DNA from 4 places in the Roseateles sp. GW821-FHT02E12 genome. Region 1 is predicted to be linked to each of the others. Evidence: predicted binding sites of a transcription regulator. Region 1 holds the regulator's gene; each other region holds the start of a gene.
What was found. Region 1 encodes FNR, which switches genes on or off when oxygen is low (the NO sensors DNR and NnrR bind a similar motif). Its sites were predicted from a motif close to TTGATNNNNATCAA; they were not measured.
Positions count from the first base shown of each region.

Region 2: a site for FNR is predicted at 2,556-2,569, ahead of AC07V5_RS08330 (OmpW/AlkL family protein). Genes of this name have one in related genera too.
Region 3: a site for FNR is predicted at 1,186-1,199, ahead of cyoA (ubiquinol oxidase subunit II). Genes of this name have one in related genera too.
Region 4: a site for FNR is predicted at 1,296-1,309, ahead of AC07V5_RS10510 (DUF2249 domain-containing protein). Genes of this name have one in related genera too.

Region 1 is NZ_JBWKVK010000002.1:1,181,169-1,185,819, forward strand. It holds gene ccoG (cytochrome c oxidase accessory protein CcoG) at 1-956, shown strand, start outside; gene AC07V5_RS16175 (hypothetical protein) at 973-1,236, shown strand; gene AC07V5_RS16180 (hypothetical protein) at 1,233-1,526, shown strand; gene AC07V5_RS16185 (NAD(P)/FAD-dependent oxidoreductase) at 1,489-2,799, opposite strand; gene fnr (fumarate/nitrate reduction transcriptional regulator Fnr) at 2,864-3,601, opposite strand; gene hemN (oxygen-independent coproporphyrinogen III oxidase) at 3,733-4,651, shown strand, end outside.
Region 2 is NZ_JBWKVK010000001.1:1,736,693-1,741,343, reverse strand. It holds gene ahcY (adenosylhomocysteinase) at 1-867, shown strand, start outside; gene AC07V5_RS08340 (TlyA family RNA methyltransferase) at 878-1,624, shown strand; gene metF (methylenetetrahydrofolate reductase [NAD(P)H]) at 1,621-2,454, shown strand; gene AC07V5_RS08330 (OmpW/AlkL family protein) at 2,636-3,244, shown strand; gene AC07V5_RS08325 (YqcI/YcgG family protein) at 3,261-4,016, opposite strand; gene AC07V5_RS08320 (amino acid adenylation domain-containing protein) at 4,003-4,651, opposite strand, start outside.
Region 3 is NZ_JBWKVK010000003.1:1,014,911-1,019,561, reverse strand. It holds gene cyoB (cytochrome o ubiquinol oxidase subunit I) at 1-43, opposite strand, end outside; gene cyoA (ubiquinol oxidase subunit II) at 53-1,129, opposite strand; gene AC07V5_RS22550 (MFS transporter) at 1,244-2,575, shown strand; gene AC07V5_RS22545 (glutathione S-transferase family protein) at 2,689-3,360, shown strand; gene AC07V5_RS22540 (ArsR/SmtB family transcription factor) at 3,332-3,676, shown strand; gene AC07V5_RS22535 (SRPBCC family protein) at 3,673-4,134, shown strand; gene purL (phosphoribosylformylglycinamidine synthase) at 4,131-4,651, opposite strand, start outside.
Region 4 is NZ_JBWKVK010000001.1:2,240,356-2,245,006, reverse strand. It holds gene AC07V5_RS10515 (nitric-oxide reductase large subunit) at 1-914, opposite strand, end outside; gene AC07V5_RS10510 (DUF2249 domain-containing protein) at 949-1,236, opposite strand; partial or broken gene ttcA (tRNA 2-thiocytidine(32) synthetase TtcA) at 1,444-2,322, shown strand; gene AC07V5_RS10500 (DUF4136 domain-containing protein) at 2,384-3,007, shown strand; gene glmU (bifunctional UDP-N-acetylglucosamine diphosphorylase/glucosamine-1-phosphate N-acetyltransferase GlmU) at 3,073-4,452, shown strand; gene AC07V5_RS10490 (hypothetical protein) at 4,560-4,651, shown strand, end outside.

The DNA of each region.
Region 1 (4,651 bases):
GCTTCACCTTCGTCGGCTACTTCACCCCCATCCAGACGCTGGCCGCCGAGGTGGCCACATGGGGTCTCGGGCCGTGGGAAACCTTCTGGGTGCTGTTCTACGGTTTTGCCACCTACGGCAACGCCGGCTACATGCGCGAGCAGGTCTGCAAGTACATGTGCCCCTACGCGCGCTTCCAGAGCGCGATGTTCGACCGCGACACGCTGATCGTCAGCTACGACCCGGGCCGCGGCGAGCCGCGCGGCAAGAACGCGCTGCGCGGCAAGAAGGGCGAGGCCAGCAGCCACGCGCTGGGCGACTGCATCGACTGCAACCTGTGCGTGCAGGTCTGCCCCACCGGCATCGACATCCGCGACGGCCTGCAGTACGAATGCATCGGCTGCGCCGCGTGCATCGACGTCTGCAACGGCGTGATGGACAAGATGGGAACGGCCCAGGGCCTCATCCGCTACGACACCGAGAACGGCCTGGAGCAGGGCCTCACCCGCGCCCAGCGCTGGCAGCGCGTGCTGCGGCCACGCGTGCTGATCTACAGCGTCGTGCTGCTGGTGGTCAGCGCGGCCGTGCTGTGGAGCCTGGCCTCGCGGCACAGCTTCCGCGTCGACATCGTGCGCGACCGGGCCTCGCTGGCCCGCCTCGTGGACGATGGCTGGATCGAGAACGTCTACCGGCTGCAGGTCATGAACGCGACCGAGTCACCGCAGCGTTATCGCATCGAAGCCGACGGCCTGCCCGGCTTGGTGCTCACCCGGGCCACCACCGTGAACCTGGGGCCGGCCGAGGCGCGCTGGGTGGCAGTGGCGCTGCGCGTGCCGCCCGAGGCGGCGCAGCAGCTCAAGCCTGGCGCCCACCCGATGCACTGGCGCATCAGCCGCATCAGCCGCGCCGACGACGGCATCGACGGAGCGGCCAGTGAGAGCGTCGTCGAAAAATCCACCTTCGTGCTGCCGCGCTGACGGCGAGGAGAACCCCATGTCTGCAGTGAATTCCAACGCCGCCTGGCGGGAACCGATGGTGTGGCTGGTGGCGGGCGGGCCCGCCATCGTCGTCGTCGCGAGCTTCGTCACGCTGGGCCTGGCGATCAAGCACCCCGACCCGCCGCTCGACCTGCGCGCCAAGGCCCAGCAGTCGGCCGATGAGGTGGAGCCGGCCGACGTGCACGCCCGGTCTGGCGACGTGCCCGCGCTGATCGCCCGCAATCACGCCGCCACCGGCACGCCGGAGGTCAAGCGGTGAACGGACAGGCCGGCCCTTCGCGCATCGCACGCTTCGCGATGGCGGTGGCCTGGTCGTCCTTCCTCTCGGCCGGCGTGCTGGAGCTGCTGGTGTTCGCCGTCGTCGACCCGGGCGAGCTGCGCTGGTTCGGCGCAGCACCCATCGAGCTGTCGGCCCAGGCCGTCTACACGCTCGGCTTCCTGATCTTCTGGGGCGTCATCGCGCTGGGCGCCAGCCTGGCGCTGCTGCTCGTCAACCTGCCGGCCGACGAGGTCAAGCCTGCGCGTCGCGCGCCGGGATGGCCTCGGTAACCACGCGGGCGTGCCTGTCGTGCGTCCAGTAGGCCCAGGCCCAGTCCATCAGCACGACGAAGCGGTTGCGAAAGCCGATCAGGAAGTACACGTGGGCGAACAGCCAGAACAGCCAGGCCGCGTAGCCCGAGAAGCGCAGCGGCCCGGCCGGCGTGCCCAGGTCCACGACGGCGCTGTGGCGGCCGATGGTGGCGAGGTTGCCGTAGTCGCTGTAGCGGAAGGGCGTTGTCGCCTCACCGCGCAGGCGGCGCAGGATGTTGGCGGCGGCCTGCCGCCCCATCTGCTTGGCACCGGGCGAGACGCCGGGCACCGGCCGGGGTTCCTGGCCCGGCACATGGCTCTGCGCGGCGGCCAGGTCGCCGATGACCTGGATGTTCGCAAAGCCCTTCAGGCTCAAGTCGGGTTCGACGACGACGCGGCCGGCGCGGTCCAGCGTGCAGCCGGTGGCGTCCGCCAGCGCGCGGCCCAGCGGCGACGCGGCCACGCCTGCGGCCCAGACGACGCAGCGGCTGTGCAGGCGCTCCGGGCCAGCGGCGGTCGTGATGTCCAACCCCTCGGCGTCGATGCCGGTGACGCGGGCGTTCAGCTTCACCTCCACGCCCAGCGCCGTCAGCTGTTCGCGGGCGCGCTCGCTCAAGGCCTCGGGCATGGACTGCAGCACCCGCGGCCCGCCTTCCACGAGCAGCACGCGGGCCTGGCGCGGGTCGATGCGGCGGAACTCACCGGGCAACGTGTGGCGCGCGATCTCGGCAAAAGTGCCGGCCAGCTCCACGCCGGTGGGCCCGCCGCCCACGACGACGAACTGCAGCAGCGCCGCGCGCCGGGTTGGGTCGTCCTCGAGCTCGGCGGCTTCGAAGGCCAGCAGCACGCGGCGGCGGATCTCGAAGGCGTCCTGCAGCGTCTTCAACCCGGGCGCGTGCGCGGCCCAGTCGTCGCGGCCGAAATAGCTGTGCGTGGCGCCGGCGGCGACGATGAGGTGGCTCCAGCGCAGCGTGGCGCCGTCCTTCAGCGTGGCCGTCTGCGCCTGGGCGTCCAGGGCGACGACTTCGCCGAGCAGCGTCGTCACATTGGGCTGGCGCCGGAACAGATGCCGGATAGGCGCCGCGATGGACGGCGCGGAGAGCCCCGCCGTGGCCACCTGGTAGAGCAGGGGCTGGAAGAGGTGGTGGTTGGTCTTGTCGACGACGGTGATGTCGACATCGGCGGTACGCAGGGCGCGGGCAGCTTCCAGGCCGCCGAACCCGCAGCCGATGATGAGGACTTGGGGACGCATGGCGCCATGCTACGCCTCATTTGCTGCGCTGCAGCAAAGATGCTGGAGCCGCGCGGGCGGCGCTTCAGCAGGCGGCGTTTGAGATCAGGCGCTGCAGGGCCTGCGGGTCGAGCACGGTGATCTGGCGCTGCTTGACGTCCAGCACGCCGTCTTCCTGGAACTTGGAGAAGGTGCGGCTGACGGTTTCGAGCTTGAGGCCGAGGTAGCTGCCGATCTCCTCGCGCGTCATGCGCAGCACCAGGCTGCTGGACGAGAAGCCGCGCGCCTGCAGGCGCTGCGTGAGGTTCAGCAGGAAGGCCGCGAGTCGCTCCTCGGCGCGCATGTTGCCCAGCAGCAGCATCACGCCGTGGTCGCGCACGATCTCGCGGCTCATGATCTTGTGGAACTGGTGCTGCAGCATCGTGAACTCCCGCGACAGTTCCTCCAGGTGGCTGTACTGGATCACGCAGACGGAGGAGTCCTCCAGCGCGACGGCGTCGCAGTGATGGTGGTCGCTGCTGATGCCGTCCAGCCCCAGCAGTTCGCCGGCCATCTGGAAGCCGGTGACCTGGTCGCGGCCGTCCTCGCTGCTCACGCAGGTCTTGAAGAAGCCGGTGCGCACGGCGTACAGCGCATCGAAGCGGTCGCCGTTGCGGAACAGGTGGTCGCCGCGCTGCACGCTGCGGCGCTTTTCCACCAGCCCGTCCAGGCGCTGCAGGTCGCTCGGGCTCAGCCCCACGGGCAGGCACAGCTCGCGCAGATTGCAGCTGGCGCAGGCGACCTTGAGCGGCTCGAGCGCCGCGGCAGCGGGCTGCGCGGGCATGTCGGGAGTGATCGGCACGCTCATGGGGCGAGGCAGGGTGGTCAGCATGAAATGCATTGTTCTCGGCGGCACCCGCTGCGGCCTTGACCTGGATCAACGCCGGGGCCTGTTTCGGCCGGCACAGTGACGCCATGTCTGCTGTCACCGACCGCCCCATCGATGCCGATCTGCTGCGCCGCCACGACGTCGCCGGGCCGCGCTACACGTCCTATCCCACGGCCGATCGCCTGGTGGAGGCCTACCAGGGCCCTCAGCATCTGCAGGCGCTGCGCCAGCGCGGCACGGTGCAGCCGCTGTCGGTCTACGTGCACATCCCCTTCTGCGAGCAGCTCTGCTACTACTGCGCCTGCAACAAGATCATCACCAAGCACCATGAGCGCGCCGCGCCCTACCTGGCCACGCTGGAGGTCGAGATGGACCTCGTGGCCGAGGCCATGGGCGGCACGGCGCCGGTGTCGCAGCTGCACCTGGGCGGCGGCTCGCCGACCTTCCTGTCCGATGCCGAGCTGACCTCGCTGATGGACGCGCTGCGCCAGCGCTTCAAGCTGCTGCCGGGCGCCGAGCTGTCCATCGAGGTGGACCCGCGCACGGTGGATGCCGGCCGGCTGGCGCACTTGCGCGCGCTGGGTTTCAACCGCCTGTCCTTCGGCGTGCAGGACTTCGACGCCGCCGTGCAGAAGGCCGTGCACCGCGTGCAGCCGCTGGAGCAGGTGGCTGCGCTGATGGCCACTGCGCGCGAGCTGGGTTTTGCGTCCACCAATGTCGACCTGATCTACGGCCTGCCGCTGCAGACGCCCGCGAGCTTCGCCCGCACCATCGCGCAGGTGGCCGAACTGCGCCCGGACCGCATCGCGATGTATGCCTACGCCCACCTGCCGCAGCGCTTCAAGCCGCAGCGCCGCATCGTGGCCGAGCTGCTGCCACCGGCCGGCGACAAGCTGGCCATGCTGTCCGGCGCCATCAGCGCGCTGCTGAGCGAGGGCTACACCTATATCGGCATGGATCATTTCGCGCTGCCGGACGACCCGCTGGCCGTGGCCAAGCGCCAGG
Region 2 (4,651 bases), on a different contig from region 1:
ACCCGCAAGAGCGCCGAGATCATCGGCGTGACGGAAGAGACGACGACGGGCGTGCACCGCTTGAAGGAAATGTCGGCCAAGGGCACGCTGCTGTTCCGCGCCATCAACGTGAACGACTCGGTCACGAAGAGCAAGTTCGACAACCTGTACGGCTGCCGTGAATCCCTGGTGGACGGCATCAAGCGCGCGACCGACGTGATGGTGGCCGGCAAGATCGCCGTCGTGGCCGGCTATGGCGACGTGGGCAAGGGCTCGGCCCAAGCGCTGCGTGCGCTGTCGGCCCAGGTCTGGGTGACCGAGATCGACCCCATCTGCGCGCTGCAGGCCGCGATGGAAGGCTACCGCGTCGTGACGATGGAATACGCCGCCGACAAGGCCGACATCTTCGTGACGACGACCGGCAACAAGAACGTCATCCGCCACGAGCACATGGCCGCGATGAAGAACAACGCCATCGTCAGCAACATCGGCCACTTCGACAACGAGATCGACGTCGCGTCGCTCGAGAAGTACGAGTGGGAAGAGATCAAGCCCCAGGTCGACCACGTCATCTTCCCGGACGGCAAGCGCATCATCCTGCTGGCCAAGGGCCGCCTCGTGAACCTAGGCTGCGGCACAGGCCACCCAAGCTACGTGATGAGCAGCTCGTTCGCGAACCAGACCATCGCCCAGATCGAGCTCTACGCGCACAAGGACAACTACGCCGTCGGCCAGGTCTACGTGCTGCCCAAGCACCTGGACGAAAAGGTCGCCCGCCTGCAGCTGACCACGCTGAACGCGCAGCTGACCGAGCTGACCGAAGAGCAGGCCGCGTACATCGGCGTGAACAAGGCCGGGCCGTACAAGCCGGACACCTATCGCTACTGATCAAGAGCCGATGCGCGCAGACCAGATCCTCGTAGGCCAAGGCCTGGCGCCCACGCGCTCGGCCGCGCAGCGCCTGATCCAGAACGGCGCCGCCGAATGGGCCTCGCCCACCGGCTGGGTCGTGCTGAAGAAGGCCGGCGAGGACCTGCCCGAGACGGCGCAGCTGCGCGTCACCGACGACGCCGAGCTGCGCTATGTGTCGCGCGGCGGGCTCAAGTTGGAGGGGGCGCTGGCACGCACCGGCTTCGACGTCCGCACCCACACGGTACTGGACGTCGGCCAGAGCACCGGCGGCTTCACCGACTGCCTGCTGATGCGCGGTGCACGGCATGTCGTCGGCATCGACGTGGGCCACAGCCAGCTGCACCCGCGGCTGCTGGCGGATGCGCGCGTGACGGCGCTGGAAGGCGTGCACGTGCGCGAGCTGGCCGGGCTGCGCTCGCATGCGCCGACGGGCGGCTTCACGCTCATCGTCGGCGACCTGAGCTTCATCTCCATGGTGGGCAGCCTGCCCGAGCTGCTGCCCTGGCTGGAGTCGCACGGCCACCTGCTGGTGCTGATCAAGCCGCAGTTCGAGCTGGGCCCGAAGGCGCTGGACAAGCGCGGTCTCGTCAAGGACGAGGCCGATTACCCCCGCCTGGAAGGCCGCGTGCGCCTGGCCTGCACGGCGCTCGGCCTCAAGGTGCTGGACTATTTCGACAGCCCCATCACCGGCGGTGATGGCAATCGCGAATTCTTTTTGTGGGCCTCCCGATGAGCACCCCTGTTTCGTTCGAATTCTTCCCGCCCAACACGCCGGTCGGCGTCGAGAAACTCAAGACCGTCGTGCAGGAACTGGGCGCGCTGTCGCCGCAGTACTTCAGCGTCACCTACGGCGCCGGCGGCTCCACACGCGACAAGACGCTGTCCGCCGTGATGGACATCGCCGCCGCCGGCTTCGAGGCCGCGCCGCACCTCAGCTGCGTCGGCTCCACGCGCGAGAACATCGCCGAGATCCTTGCCACCTACCGCGCGCAGAACATCCACCGCGTCGTCGCGCTGCGCGGCGACCTGCCCAGCGGCACGGCCACGGCGGGCGAGTTCCGCTACGCGTCGGAGCTGGTCAGCTTCATCCGCGAGACGCAAGGGCCCGACTGGCACATCGAGGTCGCCGCCTATCCCGAGGTGCATCCGCAGCAGCGCTACGCCGCCAAGGACATGCAGCACTTCGCCGACAAGATGCGCGCCGGCGCCGACGGCGCGATCACGCAGTTCTTCTTCAACGCCGACGCCTATTTCCACTTCGTCGACGAGGCGCGCAAGCTGGGCGTCACCCAGCCCATCGTGCCGGGCATCATGCCCTTCCACAACTACGGCCGCATCGCCCAGTTCGCGCAGCGCGACGGCATCGACATCCCGCGCTGGGTGCAGATGAAGATGGAAGGTTTCATGGACGACGCCGCCAGCATCCGCGGCTTCGGCCTGGACGTCATCACCCGCCTGTGCGAACGCCTGATCGACGGCGGCGCGCCGGGCATCCACTTCTACACGCTCAACCAGAGCGCGTTGACGCTGGAACTCTGCAAGCGCCTGGGTCTCGGGCGCTGAGCGGCCGCAGCCGCGCCGTTGCGCGGATGCCCTGCAATCTCGCGCGAGATTGACCCAACACAAAGCCACACCGCCACCGCGGGTAGGGCGGCGCAACCATGTTGCGCTGCATCAAATTCGCCGAAAGACGCACGACGTGGAATGACTCCATCGGGGCCCGCCCCATTCTCAGGAGCCATCCATGTTCAAGAAGATTCCCGTCCTCGTCGCCGTCCTTGCCGCGCTGGCCGCCCCGCTGGCCCAGGCCGACGAAGGCCCGCTGCTGGTGCGCGTGCGCGCCCTGCGCCTGGACTCGGCCAACAAGGACAGCACGGGGCTGGGTCTGTCGATCAACAACAAGACCTTCCCGGAGGTCGACTTCAGCTACTTCATCGCGCCCAACCTCGCGGCCGAGCTGATCCTGACCTATCCGCAGAAGCAGACCCTCTATTCCAACGGCAGCGCCATCGGCTCGCTCAAGCACCTGCCGCCCACGCTGACGCTGCAGTACCACTTCAACCCGACCGGCACCGTGCGCCCCTACGTTGGCGCCGGCGTGAACTACACCCACTTCTCGTCGGTCGAGTTCGCCCCCGCCGTGCAGGCCGCGCTCAAGCCCAGCATCAAGCACAACAGCTTCGGCGTGGCCTGGCAGGCGGGCGCTGACGTCGAGATCACCCAGGGCACCTATCTGAACTTCGACCTGAAGAAGGTCAACCTGGGCACGACGGTCTATTCCAACGGCGCGTCGGCAGGCAAGTTCAAGGTCAACCCGACGCTGGCCAGCGTGGGCCTGGGCTGGCGCTTCTGAACCACGGCGCAAGCCGTCAGCCAGCGAAGGGGCAGCGCCCCGACTGCGGCTCGTTGTCGTCGGGCAGCACGTACTGCTTCCATTCGCGGTTGGCCGGCTCGCCGAAGGCCAGCAGCTCGGGGTGGGCATCCATACCGTCCCAGGCCTGCAGGCGTTCACGCGTCACCCGGCGGGCGGCCTCGCCGGCGTCACTGCCAGCGTCGAGCCCGAAGAAGGCCTGGCGCGGCTGCATCAGCACAACCAGCCCCGGCCCCAGGTTGCGGCTGCGCCGGCGCCGGTAGCTCGGCGCTGCGCAGAAGCAAAAGATCTGGTGGCCACCAAAGGCGAACTCCCAGCGCGGGTCTTCGGGGTCGCTTGGGGCATCGGCCGGCCACGGGCGGGTGTCCTGGGCATGCAGGAACTCGAGCAGCGCCCAGAAGCGCTGGCCATACTCGTCATGCGTCAAGGCCGGATCGTCGGGCGCAAAGAACACGGCGAGATTGCGGCGTTCGAGCGGCTTCGACTCGGCCCGGCGCAGGAACTGGTCCAGCCCCGCCGGCAGCAAGGCCCGCGTCGCGGCATCGGCGAAGGTGTAGTAAAGCGCGCCGCGGCGTGCTGCGGCGGCACCGAGGTAGCAGGGATAGCGCGGGTCAGCCAGCCGCTGCATGAAGCTGCGGTAGCTGGCTGCAAACCAGGCCGGCACCGCGACCGCCGTACCCGCCTGGCTGCCCAGGATCACGCGGTCCGTCACGGCGGCGAGGGTGGAGTCGAGCACGGCATCAACAGACTTCATGCTGGGCCTCCCAGTCGGGGTCGGGCAGCCGCTGCCGGTCGACCTTGCCATGCGGCAACAACGGCGGGCTGTCGATGGGCACGAACAGTGTCGGCACCGAGGGGCCGCTCAAACGTTGTGCGCAGTAGCTGTACAGCGCCGAACAATCGACCTCGGCACCGGGCACCAGCACCAGGTAGGCCACCAGGCGCAACTCGCCTCGGCGGTCGGCCCTGGGCAGCACGAAGGCGCGGTCGACGGCCGGATGGCGCTGCAGCCACAGCTCGACCTCGCGCGGTTCGACCCGGACACCACGAATCTTCAATTGCTCGTCGGCCCGTCCCAGGAACTCGATCAGGCCGTCCTCCCGGTAGCGGGCCAGGTCGCCGGTGCGGTAGAGCTGCCCGCCGCGCTCGGGCCGAAAACGGTCTGGCACGAACCGCGCAGCCGTCAGCTGCGGCTGCTTGAGATAACCACGGGCCACGGCCACGCCACCAATCAGGATTTCGCCCGGCAGCCCTGGCGGCACGACCGCGCCGTCTGCATCGCACAGGTACAGCTGCACATTGGCCATCGGCCGACCCAGTGGAACAGCGGCGCCCGGCGTGGCACCGCGCTCGCACACGAAGCCGGTCACGGAGATCGCCGCCTCGGTC
Region 3 (4,651 bases), on a different contig from region 1:
GCTGATCGAGCGTCTGGTGTTGGGCAACGACGGGGTTGGACATCGGTCGGTCTCAGTTCTTCTGCGCCGCAGTCGAGGCGTCGGCGATCTCGATGGGCAGGCCCAGCGGGTTGGTCGGCGTGCACAGGGCCGCCACGACGCGACGCTCGCGCTTGACGCCGTCGAAGTCGCTCCAGGTGCTGCGCATCGTGCTGGCCACGCCACCCTTGCCGGCACCGCCGGCCGCGTCGATGGCCATCATCTGGCTGGAGCACATCTTCTTGCCGTCGACGCAGCGGTCGACGATGGCGCTCCACAGGCCGGCCTCCACGCTGGCGAAGCGGCGGATGGGCTCCTTGGCGCTGGGCTGTTCGAGCTTCAGGTAGTCGGCGCGGGTCAGCGTGTTGCCGCCGGCCTTGTTGCTGGCTATCCAGCTCGCGAACTCTTCGTCAGACACGCCGTGGAACTTGAAACGCATGTCCGAGAAACCGGCGCCGCTGTAGTGGGCCGACAGGCCGTCGTACACGCCCGCTTTGTTGATGACGGCATGCAGCTGCGTCTCCATGCCCGGCATCGTGTAGATCATGCCGGCCAGCGCAGGCACGTAGAAGGTGTTCATCACCGTCGTGGACGTGAAGCGGAAGTGGATGGGGCGGTCCACGGGTGCTGCCAGTTCGTTGACGGTGGCGATACCCTGCTCGGGGTAGATGAAGAGCCACTTCCAGTCCATCGCGACGGCATAGACCTCCAGCGGCTTCACGCCGGCCACCAGGGGCTTGTCCTCGGCGATGCGGTCCAGCGGGCGGAAGGGGTCGAGCTTGTGCGTGCTGATCCAGGTGATGGCGCCCAGCGCGATGATGATCAGCAGCGGCGCACCCCAGATGACCAGTTCCAGGCGCGTGGAATGATCCCAGTCCGGCGAGTAGGTCGCCTCGGTGTTGGACTGGCGGTAACGGTATGCAAAGAACAGCGTCAGCGCGATCACCGGGACGATGATCAACAGCATCAGCAGCGTCGACGTGACGATGAGTTGCGCCTGCTGTTGCGCGATGTCGCCGTGCGGCTTCATCACGACGGCGTTGCAGCCGCTCAAGAGCAGGCCGGCCGTCAAGACCGGGACGCAACGAAGGAGGTTCTTTTTGGGGTACATCCTGAGAGGCGCGCGAGGGTTAACGATCTTGCGTGCGACGACGGAATGTAAGTTGATTGAGCCAAATCAACGATTGGACATTTTGTCCTAGGCACACACGGAGACAAGCCCGCCATGGCACTTGCTAGCAGTACCCTTTTGCCCCCCCAAAACTCCCCCGGGGCGGCCCGCACCGACGAGGAACTGGCACCCGGCGACATCGCTGTCGGCGTCATCATCGGCCGGGCGTCCGAGTATTTCGACTTCTTCGTGTTCGGCATCGCCTCGGTGCTGGTGTTCCCGCAGGTCTTCTTCCCCTTCGCCGACCGCCTGACCGGCACGCTCTACGCCTTCCTGGTCTTCGCGTTGGCGTTCGTCGTCCGACCGGTCGGCACGCTGATCGGCATGTCCATCCAGCGTCATTTCGGCCGCTCGGCCAAGCTGACAGCCGCCCTCTTCCTGCTCGGCTGCTCCACGGTCGGCATGGGCCTGCTGCCCGGCTACGCCGAGGCCGGCAGTGCAGCCATCTGGCTGCTGGCATTCGCCCGCATCGGCCAGGGCCTGGCGCTTGGCGGCTCCTGGGACGGCCTGCCCTCGCTGCTGGCACTGAATGCACCCCCACACCGCCGCGGCTGGTACGCGATGCTGGGGCAGCTGGGTGCGCCGCTGGGCTTCTTCGTCGCATCGGGCGTGTTCCTGTACGTCTACGGCAACCTGGACGCCAAGGACTTCCTGTCCTGGGGCTGGCGCTTCCCGTTCTTCACGGCCTTCGCGATCAACGTCGTCGCGTTGTTCGCGCGGCTGCGCCTGGTCGTCACGCACGAGTACGAGAAGCGCATGGAAGAGCATGAGCTCGACCCCGCCTATCTGCGCGAGCTGCTGCCAGCCCAGGGCCACCACGTCGTCATCGGCGCCTTTGCCGCGCTGGCCAGCTATGCCCTCTTCCACCTGGTGAGCGTCTTCCCGCTGTCCTGGGTGGCGCTGTATGGCAATGAAGGCATCGTGGACTTCATGAAGATGGAGTTGCTGGGCGCAGCCTTCGCGGCCGTTGCCATGCCGATGTCGGGCCTCATCGCCGACAAGATCGGTCGGCGCAGCTACCTCGGCTCCATGGCCATCGCCATCGGTGTGTTTGCGCTGTTCGCCCCCTTCATGCTCGGCGGCGGCAAGCCCGGCCAGGCGGCCTTCATCCTGATCGGCTTCGTGCTGCTGGGCTTGTCCTACGGCCAGTCGGCGGGCTCGGTGACGTCCAACTTCCTGCCGCACTTCCGCTACACCGGCGCGGCGCTGACGGCCGACATGGCCTGGCTGCTGGGCGCCGCCTTCGCGCCCGTCGTCGCGCTGTTCCTGTCCTCGCGCTTCGGCCTCGTGTCGCTCAGCGCCTACCTGCTGTCCGGCGTGTTCTGCACGCTGGTGGCGCTGCGGGTGAACAAGCGGCTGCAGGCCGCGGCTGTCGTTCAAGACTGACGACTCACGCCCCAGTCAAAGGCGGGCTTCGGCCCGCTTTTGCTTGCCGCAACAGTTTCCATTTCCGGAAAGCATCCATATACTTAGCCGCACAGGAAACTAACGACGACACCATGGCCCTGACGCTGCACTACCACCCGCTGTCTTCCTACTGCTGGAAGGTCCTGATCGCGCTGTACGAGAACGGCGCGCCTTTCGAGCCACGGCTTGTCAACCTTGGCGACCCCGCCGCGCGCGCGGCCTACGCGGCGCTGTGGCCAACCGCCAAGATCCCGCTGCTGGTCGACGGCGAACGGGTGGTGCCGGAAACCTCGATCCAGATCGAATACCTCGACCGTCGCCAGCCGGGCCAGGTGCGCCTGCTGCCGGATGACTTCGACGCGCAGCTGGAAGTGCGCCTCTGGGACCGCGTCTTCGACCTCTACGTGATGGACCCGATGCAGCGCTACATCGGCCAGGTGCTGCGCCCCGAGACCGAGCGCGATGCCCGCGCGATGACTACCTCGGTCGACAACCTCGGCATGGCCTACGACCTGATCGAACGCCGCCTGGGCGAGCGCACCTGGGCAACGGGCGATGCGTTCACGATGGCCGATTGCGCGGCTGCACCGGCGCTGTTCTACGCCGCGGTGGTCCGGCCGTTCTCACCGGAGCACGCACGGCTCAGCGCCTATTTCGAGCGCCTGCTGGCCCGCCCCTCGGTCTGGCGCTGCATCGTCGAGGCGCGCCCCGTGTTCCAGTACTACCCGCTGCGCCATGCCCTCCCCGCACGCTTCCTCGGCTGAAGGGCTGGACCGGCTGTTTGCCGCGCTGGCCGACGGCAACCGCCGCGCGATGGTCGACCGGCTCGCCCGCGGGCCTGCCTCGGTGTCGGACCTGGCCAAGCCGCTGTCCATCGCCCTGCCCTCGGCGCTCAAGCACCTTGCAGCGCTGGAGGCCGGCGGCCTCGTGCAGTCGGACAAGGCCGGCCGCGTGCGCACCTACCGCATCGCGCCGGATGCCTTCAATGGCTTGGAGGATTGGGTGGCCCAGCGCAAGGCGATGTGGCACCGCCAGTTCGACGCCCTCGACGCTCTTCTCTCGGAACAGGACAAGCCATGACGACGACCTCCGCCGCCCATACCAGCTTCGTGCTGGAGCGGCGCTTCAAGGCCTCGGCCGCCCGCGTGTTCGCCGCCTGGGCCGACCCGGCGACCAAGCTGCGCTGGAACGACTGCCATGCCGAGATGAACGCGACCGAGTTCAGCATGGACTTCCGGCCCGGCGGACAGGAGATCTACCGCAGCCAGTTGCCGGACGGGACGAAGCTCGCCGTCGACAAGGTCTTCCTCGACATCGTGACGAACGCGCGCATCGTCTTCGCGTACTCGATGGCTGCGAACGGCAAGGCCCTGTCCGCCTCGCTCGTCACGGTGGAGTTCTCAGACAGCGCTTCAGGTTCGACGCTGAAGCTCACCGAGCAACTTGCCTACCTCGACGGTCACCAGGATCTTGAGCAGCGCCGGCGCGGCACCGAAGAGGGCCTCGACCGGCTGCTGCTCGAAGTGGACGCCGCTTAACCGAGCGCCTTGCGCGCGTTCTGGAACATCCGCAGCCACGGGCTGTGCAGCGCGCGGTCGCCCGAGGTCCAGCTCATCTGCACATTGCGGAACACGCGCTCCGGGTGCGGCATCAGCGCCGTAAAGCGGCCGTCCGGCGTCGTCACCGACGTCAAGCCGCCCGGGCTCCCGTTGGGGTTGAACGGGTAGGCCTCGGTCGCCTGGCCCTGGTTGTCGACAAAGCGCATCGCCTGAATAACCTTGGCTGCGTCGCCCTGGCGCGCGAAGTTGGCAAAGCCCTCGCCGTGCGCGACGGCGATGGGCAGGCGGCTGCCAGCCATGCCCTGGAAGAACACGCTGGGTGACTCCAGCACTTCCACCAGCGACAGCCGCGCTTCGAATTGCTCGCTCTGGTTGCGCGTGAAGCGCGGCCAGGCGTCGGCGCCCGGGATGATGGGCGCGAGCGCGGCCAACATCTGGCAACCGTTGCAAACGCCCAGGGCCAGCGTGTCCTGTCGCGCGAAGAAGGCGCGGAACT
Region 4 (4,651 bases), on a different contig from region 1:
ACCGCGTAGTGCGCGGTGATGGCGCCCATGCCGATCTGCAGCAGCATCAGGCCGATGACGACGAAGAAGTACTTGCGCGTCGCCTTCATCGACGGCGTGGCCTTGGCGCCCAGCAGCGGGTCGGCCTTGGGCACTTGCGCCTCCTCCTCATCGCCGTTCTTGTGCAGCCACAGCATCGCGGCGATACCGGCCAGCAGCAGCACGATGCTGGCCATCGACCACATCGCGGCCGAGGTGCTCATCGTGTTGCCCACCATGGGCTCGTGTGGCCAGTTGCTGGTGTAGGACAGGCCGGTTTCGCCGGGGCGGTCCGTCACCGTCGCCCAGGCCGACCAGAAGAAGAAGGCCGCCAGCGCCTTGCGGTGCTCGGCCTCCGGCAGGGCGCCGGCCGTCATCGCGTACTGGTCGCGCAGCTTTTCCAGCGCAGGGTCGGTGCCGAAGAGGCCTTCGTAGTGCGCGGCGACTTCACGGATGGCCTGGGCGCGGGCGGCGGAGACACGCACGTCGCCGCTGGCGTCGTCGTGGGTGTTGCGGCGCATCTCGTCGCGCAAGCCCTGGTCGACCGCGGCCCGCTGGGCATCGCTGACGGGCAGGCCGCCCTGCTGCTGCTCGGCCAGACGCAGGGCCTTCAGCGCCAACGCTTCGCGGTGCAGCCAGTCTGCCGACCAGTCGGGTGCGACATAGGCGCCATGCCCCCACACCGTGCCGAGCTGCTGGCCGCCGGCAGTCAGCCAGGCTTGCTGGCCCAGCTGGATCTGCTCACCGGTGAACAACACCTCGCCGTCGGCGCTGACCACCCGGGTCGGGATGGGCGGGGCGGAGAGGTAGATCTGCCAGCCCAGGTAGCCCAGGGCACCGAACGACAGGACGAATATCAGGCCCAGCCAACGCCAGAGCCTCGTGGTGGATTTCATGATGCTTCCTTCTCAAATGCTCGCTGTATGCCGCTCAGGTTCCGCCGCAGGCGCCGCAGCAGCGGCCTTCGCTGTGCGCCGCAGGGGCCTTGGCCAGCCGCGTGACCCACAGGTCCGCGTCGACCTGGCTGGCGTCCCAGGTGAACTGCCCCGGCAGGCTCTTGCCGAGCTGCAACAGCAGGGGTTGGGGGTCGGTGTCGTCGATCAACTCCGTCGAATCGCCCGGGCTCAGGCCGCGGAGGACCTCGGCGATGCGCGCCGGCCTGGACTCGCGGGCGGATTCGCGCAGGTCGACTTGGGTGATGCAGGGGCTCGATGTCATGGTTTCTTGAACATGCATTTGTGATGCATGAATCTTAGGAATCCACCCCGCCCGGGGATTTGACGTACATCAAATTGACCGTCGGCAGCAGCCCGGCGGTCATCCGGAAGCCGCCAACCGAGCACATCCCGCGCGGTTTGGGACAATGGCGGGATGTCTGAAGTCCTCGCCCCCATCTCCCCAGCAACGCCCAACGCGGAAGACCTCGCCGCCAAACGGGCCGCGCACGAGATCAACAAGCTCTCCAAGCGCCTGCACCGCCAGGTCGGCCAGGCCGTCACCGACTTCCACATGATTGAAGACGGCGACAAGGTCATGGTGTGCCTGTCGGGCGGCAAGGACAGCTACGCGATGCTGGACATCCTGCTGAACCTGCAGGTGCGCGCGCCGATCAAGTTCAGCCTCGTCGCCGTCAACCTCGACCAGAAGCAGCCCGGCTTCCCGGAAGACGTGCTGCCCAACTACCTGCGTTCGCGCGGCGTGGACTTCCACATCGAGACCCAGGACACCTATTCCATCGTCAAGCGCCTCATCCCCGAGGGCAAGACGACCTGCAGCCTGTGCTCGCGCCTGCGCCGCGGCATCCTGTACCGCGTGGCGGGTGAGCTGGGCGCCACCAAGATCGCGCTTGGCCACCACCGCGACGACATGGTCACGACGCTGTTCCTGAACATGTTCTTCGGCAGCCGCCTGAAGGGCATGCCGGCCAAGCTGGTCAGCGACGACGGCAAGAACGTCGTCATCCGCCCGCTGGCCTACGTGAAGGAACCCGACCTCGTGCGCTGGGCCGAGCACCGCGAGTTCCCGATCATTCCTTGCAACCTCTGCGGCAGCCAGGACAACCTGCAGCGCGTGCAGGTCAAGGCCATGATCAACGAGTGGGAGAAGCGCTACCCCGGCCGCATCGACAACATCTTCACGGCCATGGGCAACATCGTGCCCTCGCACATGATGGACAAGAAGCTGTTCCCGTTCGAGACCATGAAGGCCACCGGCCAGGCCGAGCCGGACGGTGACATCGCCTTCGACGACGACGAAAGCTGCGCGACACCTACGCCGGCTTCGGTCATCACGCTGCAACGCTGATTTACAAAGGGGCAATCTGAGCGGGTCAGAATGGCGGCATCTCGTTGATGGAGGTGCCGTCATGAACCGCCGCCTGATCCTCTCCGCCCTGGCCGCCGCCTCGGTCGCCGCACTCGCCGGCTGCACCGGCCCCTACACGGTCTCCGCTGACGTTTCCAGTTATGGCAGCTGGCCGGCCGACCGCAAGCCCGGCAGCTATGCCTTCGACCGCCTGCCCTCGCAGCAGCAGAGCGAGGAAGCCGCCAAGCGCCAGGCCACGCTGGAAGACGCCGCCAAGGCCGCGCTCGAAAAGGCCGGCTTCAAGCCCGCGGCCGACGCCAAGAGCGCCGACGTGCTCGTCACGCTGGGCGCCCGCGTCACCGCCTACGACCCCGTGCCCTGGGACGACCCGCTGTGGTGGCGCTGGCGCGGCCGCCTGATCTCGCCGCGCTACGGGTACGCGCCCGGCTGGGGTGGCTTTGGCTGGCGCCATGACCCCTTCTTCGACCGCCGCTACGACCGTGCCGTGGCCTTGCTGATGCGCGACCGCGCCAGCGGCGAGGCCCTGTTCGAGACCCACGCCAGCAACGAAGGCATGACCATGGGCAGCGAGGCGGTCATCGCCAATCTGTTCGACGCCGCCCTGGCCGAGTTCCCCAAGGTCAACCCAAAATCGCACCGCGTCGGCGTGCAAGCGGTGCGCTGACCCGGCTGCGCCATGCGCGCCTGACCATAATCGCGACTTCGTTAAAACGCAGTCGCAAGGCAGGCATGGCGCTCAATATCGTGATCATGGCGGCGGGCAAAGGCACCCGCATGAAGTCCGCAACGCCCAAGGTGTTGCACAAGCTCGCCGGCCGCGCGCTGCTGGCCCATGTGCTGAAGAGCTGCGAACCGCTCGCGGCGCAGGCCCGCATCGTCATCACCGGCCATGGCGCCGAGCAGGTCGAAGCCGCAGTTGCGGCTGACGGCATCTCGTTCGTGCGCCAGATGCCCCAGTTGGGCACCGGCCACGCCATCCAGCAGGTCGTGCCCGTGCTGCAGGGCGAAGGCACGACGCTGATCCTGAACGGCGACGTGCCCCTCATCGAGACGACCACGGCCAAGGCCCTCATCGATGCCTGCGCCGGCCACGCCCTCGTGCTGCTGACGGTGGATCTCTTCGACCCCACCGGCTACGGCCGCATCATTCGCGACCCCGACGACGGTGGCGTGCTCGCCATCGTCGAGCACAAGGACGCCACGCCCGAGCAGCGCCTCATCCACGAGGGCTACAGCGGCATGATGGCCGCCCCCACCGGCGCGCTGAAGCGCTGGGTCGGCCAACTGACCAACAACAACGCCCAGGGCGAGTACTACCTGACCGACATCGTCGCGATGGCTGTTGCCGAAGGCCTGCCGGTGCTGGGCATCAAGGCCGGCAGCGAGACCGAGGTACTGGGCGTGAACGACCCCGTGCAACTCGCGCAGCTGGAACGCGCCTTCCAGGCCCAGCAGGCCGAAGACCTGATGCGCGCCGGCGTGCGCCTGGCCGACCCGGCCCGCTTCGACCTGCGCGGCACGCTGACGCATGGCCAGGACGTGGAGATCGACGTGAACTGCGTCTTCGAGGGCCACGTGGAGCTGGGCGACGGCGTGCGCGTCGGCGCCAACTGCGTCGTCCGCAACGTGAAGATCGCGGCCGGCGCGCGCATCCACGAGTTCACGCACATCGACGGCGAAGCGGCCGGCGCCAGCGTTGGCGAAGGCGCACTGATCGGCCCCTTCGCCCGCCTGCGCCCGGGCGCTCAGCTGGGCGCCGAAGTCCACATCGGCAACTTCGTCGAGGTGAAGAATTCGACGCTGGCCAAGGGCGCCAAGGCCAACCATCTGGCCTATCTCGGCGACGCGACGGTGGGCGAGCGCGTGAACTACGGCGCCGGCAGCATCACGGCCAACTACGACGGCGCCAACAAACACCGCACGACCATCGGCGACGATGTCCACGTCGGCTCCAACTGCGTGCTGGTGGCGCCGATCACGCTGGGCAATGGCGCCACCATCGGTGGCGGCTCGACCATCACCAAGGATGTCAACCCCGGCGACCTGGCCGTGGCGCGCGGCAAACAGGTGGCACTGGCCGGTTGGACCCGTCCTGCGAAGAAGCGTTGAATAGTGACTTAGTTCCGGCGATTGCTTCACACCGCCCGAGGTCGGGGGGCACTCGCCGAACCGGCCCGCCGTTAGGATGACCCCGCCTCACGAACTCGCTGTACCTCATGGCCCACGAACTCGACTTTGCCGCGCTCTCGCTTGACGATGCCATCCCGGCCGACCTCGGTGCGTTCGAGATCGCCCAGGCCCGCAGCGA